Salinivibrio kushneri: one gene and its partner. The protein of the gene in region 2 binds, or shares a complex with, the protein of the main gene of each other region. Links are inferred from orthologs where the notes say so. Each region holds a gene or a part of one and is shown on either strand. Other genes may lie near its edges.

What was found.
Region 1: the proteins of metK (region 2) and groL are in contact, whole or in part, in a cryo-EM structure (PDB 8P4O), measured with the Escherichia coli proteins. The link is inferred for Salinivibrio kushneri from one-to-one orthologs.

Annotation. Positions count from the first base shown.
Region 1 is NZ_CP114588.1:2,576,259-2,579,441, forward strand. What follows is about bases 289-3,142. They hold groL (chaperonin GroEL), read right to left. Parts: upstream 2,614-3,142; coding sequence 964-2,613; downstream 289-963. Other genes in these bases: N8M53_RS11825 (SMR family transporter), read left to right, coding at 549-881; N8M53_RS11835 (co-chaperone GroES), read right to left, coding at 2,657-2,947. In the rest of the region: N8M53_RS11840 (MATE family efflux transporter), read left to right, coding at 3,166-3,183.
Region 2 is NZ_CP114588.1:2,355,107-2,358,393, forward strand. Bases 236-3,193 are described here. They hold metK (methionine adenosyltransferase), read left to right. Parts: upstream 236-1,116; coding sequence 1,117-2,271; downstream 2,272-3,193. Other genes in these bases: N8M53_RS10840 (LysR family transcriptional regulator), read left to right, coding at 236-943; N8M53_RS10850 (SprT family zinc-dependent metalloprotease), read left to right, coding at 2,343-2,858; rsmE (16S rRNA (uracil(1498)-N(3))-methyltransferase), read left to right, coding at 2,969-3,193. In the rest of the region: more of N8M53_RS10840, read left to right, coding at 17-235; more of rsmE, read left to right, coding at 3,194-3,287. UniProt on the Escherichia coli protein: Catalyzes the formation of S-adenosylmethionine (AdoMet) from methionine and ATP.

The DNA of each region.
Region 1 (3,183 bases), 220 kb from region 2 along the record:
TCAATTTAAGTTTTTTTGTTCGCTTTCCCAAAAGGAAAGACAAACGGCTCGATAAATACTGTTTTGTTCGTCTCTTACGAGACAAACGAATTGACTGTGCTCCTGTTGGCATCCACTTTTAAAAAAGTGAAATCAAAACAGCTCAAGGCTGCACCAACATGAATTGGTCACTCAGTTCATCGAATAAATCTTTTTGTCTATTCTCAACGAGTGCCCACACAGATTGCATAGGTCAAATTGTTAAAGAGCATGTTGACTTCGTGGTCGGCATTTCGTGACTTGCGTCTCGTTGCCCCGTCAACAGGAAGCGCAGTATAGAGATCTCAGTTTTTACCGCAACCCCTTTTTTTAAAAAAAATCTCACCTGAGCGAAATTCGTACAAAACAAGTTTTTTTGTCTATTTTACCCCCTATATTTTGCCGCCAGTGTTCACCTTGGCTTACATGCCCGATCGTATCTTTCACTCTTCTCCACTCAAAATGAGGCATACATCATAAAAATTGGCTGGTAGCATGGCTCACCTGTTTCTCACTTGGGAGTCATCGATATGAAGCATTGGCTTTTTCTAGGGTTTGCTATTGTGGCAGAGGTGATTGCAACCGCATCACTCAAAAACAGTGACGGCTTTTCTAAGCTCGTTCCTTCGATATTAGTGGTGGTGGGATACAGTTTCTCTTTTTATCTACTCGCCCTCACTTTGCGCGCAATTCCCGTAGGCATCGCCTATGCCATATGGGCCGGCGCGGGCGTGACATTGATTGCTTTAATTGGTTGGCTGGTCTTTGATCAAAAGCTGGATGCGCCGGCGGTGATCGGAATGGCATTGATTGTCTCTGGTGTGGCCGTGATGAACATATTCTCATCCACCTCAACACACTAAAGATTAAAAATAGATCCTGACAGCACACAACGAAAAAACCCAGCCGAAGCTGGGTTTTTTCATTTCAGGGAGGGAGAGGCGATTACATCATGCCGCCCATTCCGCCCATGCCACCCATACCAGCAGCAGCGCCCATATCAGCACCACCGTCTTTTTGTGGCAGATCGGTAACCATGGCTTCAGTGGTGATCATCAGACCCGCAACAGAGGCAGCGAACTGTAGTGCACTACGTGTTACTTTGGTTGGGTCAAGAATACCCATCTCAATCATGTCACCGTATTCGCCGGTTGATGCATTGTAGCCAAAGTGGTTCTCGCCAGATTTCACTTTGTTAGCAACCACTGAGTCTTCGTCACCCGCGTTAGTCGCGATTTGACGAAGTGGTGATTCCATAGCGCGCAGTGCGACACGGATGCCCACGTTTTGCTCTTCGTTATCACCTTTCAGCTCGCCAACTTTGCTCGCTGCGCGAATAAGCGCAACGCCACCACCGGCAACCACGCCTTCTTCAACCGCCGCACGTGTTGCGTGCAGAGCATCTTCAACGCGATCTTTCTTCTCTTTCATCTCGACTTCAGTCGCCGCACCGACTTTGATCACCGCAACACCGCCAGCTAGCTTAGCTACACGCTCTTGCAGTTTTTCTTTGTCGTAATCAGACGTCGCTTCTTCGATTTGCTGACGAATTTGCGCAACACGCCCTTCAATCGCAGCTTCCTCACCCACACCGTCAACGATGGTGGTGTTGTCTTTGGTGACGGTAACACGCTTAGCTTGACCCAGGTCTTCCAACGTCACTTTCTCTAGGTCCATGCCGATTTCTTCAGAAACCACAGTACCTGCTGTCAAGGTTGCGATATCTTGCAGCATCGCTTTACGACGGTCACCAAAGCCAGGGGCTTTCACTGCAGCGACTTTAACGATGCCACGCATGTTGTTAACCACCAAGGTTGCCAGCGCTTCACCTTCAAGGTCTTCTGCAATAATAAGCAGTGGACGAGAGGCTTTAGAAACCGCTTCAAGGGTTGGTAGCAGCTCGCGAATGTTCGACACTTTTTTGTCGATCAGCAGGATAAATGGGTTATCCAGCTCAACGTTACCGGCTTCTTGGTTATTGATGAAGTAAGGAGACAGGTAACCACGGTCGAACTGCATGCCTTCGACGACGCTCAGTTCGTCTTGCAGTGATTGACCTTCTTCAACGGTGATGACACCGTCACGACCGACTTTTTCCATCGCTTGTGCGATAATTTTACCAACGGTGTGGTCAGAGTTGGCAGAAATAGTGCCCACTTGCTCAATCGCATTGTTGCTGGTGCAAGGCGCAGACAGTTTTTTCAACTCTTCAACCGCCGCAACAACCGCTTTGTCGATACCGCGCTTTAGATCCATTGGGTTCATGCCTGCCGCTACTGCTTTCAAGCCTTCATTAACAATGGATTGCGCCAATACTGTAGCGGTAGTCGTACCGTCACCCGCAGCGTCGTTTGATTGAGACGCTACTTCTTTCACCATTTGTGCGCCCATGTTCTGGAACTTGTCTTCCAGTTCAATTTCACGTGCAACAGAGACACCATCTTTGGTGATGGTTGGGGCACCGAATGATTTGTCTAGTACTACGTTACGGCCTTTAGGGCCCAGTGTGACTTTCACGGCATCAGCCAGAACATTCACACCTTCGAGCATTTTCGCACGCGCGTCGTCACTAAATTTAACGTCTTTAGCAGCCATGATTCTATTCCTTTCTTACATTATTGATTGGAGGTGAAATGAATTATTCAACGATTGCCATGATGTCGCTTTCAGACAAGATCAGAACTTCTTGACCCTCGATTTTTTCCGTCTTGGTGCCAAAGCCTTCAGAGAAGATAACAGTGTCACCCACTTGAACGTCCAATGGCTGCACGTTGCCGTTTTCAAGAATACGGCCTTTGCCTACCGCCAGCACTTTGCCGCGGGTAGACTTTTCTGCAGCAGAACCAGTTAACACGATGCCGCCCGCTGATTTAGACTCAGCTTCTTGGCGCTCAACGATAACGCGATCATGTAGTGGACGAATGTTCATCGGTCGTCTCCTGAATTAGTAATGATGTTCCGTTTGATGAAGTAAGTATGCACACAGGCCGTACATGCGTCCGGTTCCTGATGTAACTCCCTATGTGGGGACGCCCTTTTTCTTTCCCAAGGGTTTTACAGCAATTTTTTTGTTTTTTTAGACTGGCAACTTTCTCCGATTGTGAGGATCCGCTAGGGTAAGCCGTCCCAACCCAGTGATAAGAGATTATGAACGACAAACACGGG
Region 2 (3,287 bases):
CGTTAAAAGGACAGTTATGCAGGATTTTTCTTCGATCCGTTCGTTTGCGGCTTTATGCCATCATCAAAGCCTCACGGCCGCCGCCAGGGCATTAGGACAACCTAAGTCAACGGTGAGTCGTCGCTTAGCTCAGCTTGAAGCCGACCTAGGACAACCTTTAACACAGAGACAAGGCAATAGACTGGTCTTGACAAAAGCGGGCACTGTTTTTGCGCAGTACTGTCATCAAATACTTGAGCTAGCGGAAAAAAGCGAAGAGGCAATACAGAATTTAAATAATTACCTTCAAGGATCGATAGAGGTGATTTGCCATCCCGGCATGATGCGCGGCTGGGCGGCTCCATTGATCAGTCGCTTTCTCGCTGAGCACCCCAAAGTATCCATTACATTAACGAGCGAAGTCAGCGCACAACGCATTCAGTCGGCCGATCTTATTATCTGGGCAGGAGACATCATGCTGCCGGTCAATTGCCGCTCATATCAACTCGGCCATTGGCAATATGGCATTTACGCTGCACCAGACTATATCAGCCAATATGGCCCATTTACGCATCCTAGCATGCTCGATGAACACCCTTGGCTAGATGTATTTGCCCTACGCCGTCAAGGATTAACACTCTATGATCACGACAATACCTACCACTTAAGCGCCATGCCTAGCCGCTTTAATTGCGACATGATAGCGATTCAGTTAGATGCCATCGCTGATGGGCAAGGCGTTGGATTGCTACCAACTTGGAGCGCCACTGGCTATCAACACCATCATCCTGATAGAATTACCCGCTGCTTGCCTAACTGGGCCTCAGCACCTATTCCGTTGCGTATTTACTGCAGCACTGGCCGCCTTCCTCTGCGTGTTGAATCTCTGGTCCACTGGCTGCAAGAAGCGGTTCCCTCACCATGGTGTTCAGTGCAGCCACAGCAAGCATGCCATGAGGTGTAAGCGTGCCTCAGCCAGTTTTGCTATACCTTAAGACACACCCATATGCATCAACCGACTTGCGTTTATCACAATTGCGAATAAAATAGACGTCTAGAAGTTAAAACATCTGAGATGATCGATGATACGCCTGAGTACGTATCGTCAGTTTCCCTGATAATCAATGAGAGTGTCACATGGCTAAGCACCTGTTTACCTCAGAGTCCGTCTCTGAAGGCCATCCTGATAAAATCGCAGATCAGATTTCTGATGCTGTTTTGGATGCCATCCTTGAGCAAGACCCCAAAGCACGCGTTGCCTGCGAAACCTATGTTAAAACTGGCATGGTAATGGTAGGCGGGGAAGTGACGACCTCGGCATGGGTCGACATTGAAGAGCTTACTCGTCAAACCGTCCAAGATATTGGTTATGTCCATTCTGATATGGGCTTTGATGCCAACTCTTGTGCGGTATTGAATACCATTGGTAAACAATCCCCAGACATCAACCAAGGGGTTGATCGCGCCGACCCGAAAGATCAGGGCGCTGGCGACCAAGGGATCATGTTTGGCTTTGCCACCAATGAGACCAATGTGCTGATGCCGGCCCCTATCACCTATTCACACCGATTGGTGGAGCGCCAAGCGCAAGTGCGCAAAGATGGCACCTTAGACTGGTTACGCCCAGATGCGAAAAGCCAAGTCACTTTCGCCTACGACAACGGCAAAATTGCCGGTATTGATGCCGTCGTGCTCTCAACACAGCATTGCGACAGCATTTCAACCGACGATCTACGCGAGGCGGTGATGGAAGAAATCATCAAGCCTGTGTTGCCCGCAGAATGGCTGACCAAGGATACCAAGTATTTCATCAACCCAACGGGCCGGTTTGTGATTGGCGGCCCGATGGGCGATTGTGGTTTGACAGGCCGTAAGATCATTGTTGACACCTATGGCGGTGCAGCCCGTCACGGTGGCGGGGCGTTCTCGGGGAAAGATCCCTCAAAAGTTGATCGCTCAGCCGCTTACGCCGCGCGCTATGTAGCCAAAAACATTGTTGCCGCAGGCCTTGCCGACCGTTGTGAAATTCAACTGTCTTACGCGATTGGCGTGGCCGAGCCGACTTCCATCATGGTTGAGACCTTCGGTACTGAAAAAGTCGCGCCAGAGGTGATCATCAAAGCGGTGCGTGAGCACTTCGACTTACGTCCGTATGGCCTGCAAGAGATGCTGGATTTATTACAACCTATCTATAAGCAGACCGCAGCGTATGGCCACTTTGGACGCGATATCTTCCCGTGGGAGAAAACCGACAAAGCGGAGCTGTTGCGCGACTTTGCCAAGCTCGGGTAACCTTGGGTAACTCAGTGCTTTTAAGGGAAGCCTCGGCTTCCCTTTTTTGATGGCAGCAAGGACGACCACTTATGTCTTGTGCTTACGGCAGCCTAGAAAAATCATCTTATGCATTACAGCAGGCGGCGCTCACACGCGCGCATCAATGTATTGATGTGGCTAACCAACAATTAGGCACTCAGCTGACCTACCCCGTGGTTGGCTTTACACTGCGGGGGAAATCCGCTGGTACTGCGCATCCCACGCAATGGCGCGTCCGGTTTAACCCTGTCCTTTTACAGCAAGCACCAGAGATCTTTTTTGACGAAGTGATCCCTCACGAGATCTGTCACTTAGTCGCCTTCGCGCTGCATGGCCGAGTGAAGCCTCATGGCGCAGAGTGGCGTCACCTAATGGCTCAGGTATTTAACGCCCCTGCCAATACCACCCACCAGCTTGATATCAGCGCCGTACAAGGCAAAACCTTTGCTTACCACTGTGACTGCGGGCCTGTCGCCTTATCCATTCGTCGCCACAATAAAATACAGCGCGGCCAAGCCACCTATCGTTGCAACCGCTGCCAACAGCAACTGGCACGCATCGATTGAGCATCAGAGCAGTTTGTTTTTTCATCCCTCGTCCCCATAGTAGTGACAGAGCCTATCGTCCCTTTGGTCATGTTACACTGAGGGCGACTTGAACATGGAACACGAGCACAATGCGAATTCCTCGAATTTATCACCCAGCACCGCTACCCGCTCAAGGCACGGTGATCTTAAGCGATGAAGCGGCCAACCATCTCGGTCGCGTCTTACGCATGCAGGCAGAGCAGCCCATTCTGCTCTTTGATGGCAGTGGTGCGCAGTTTCCTGCCATACTGACACAAGTGAGTAAAAAACAGGTGTCTGCCACCATTACCGCTCGCGAATCACACAGTGTCGAGTCTCCGCTTGACTTTGAACTGGGCCAAGTGATTTCGCGCGGCGAAAAGATGGAATTTACCATTCAAAAGTCTGTTGAGTTAGGCGTGAATACCA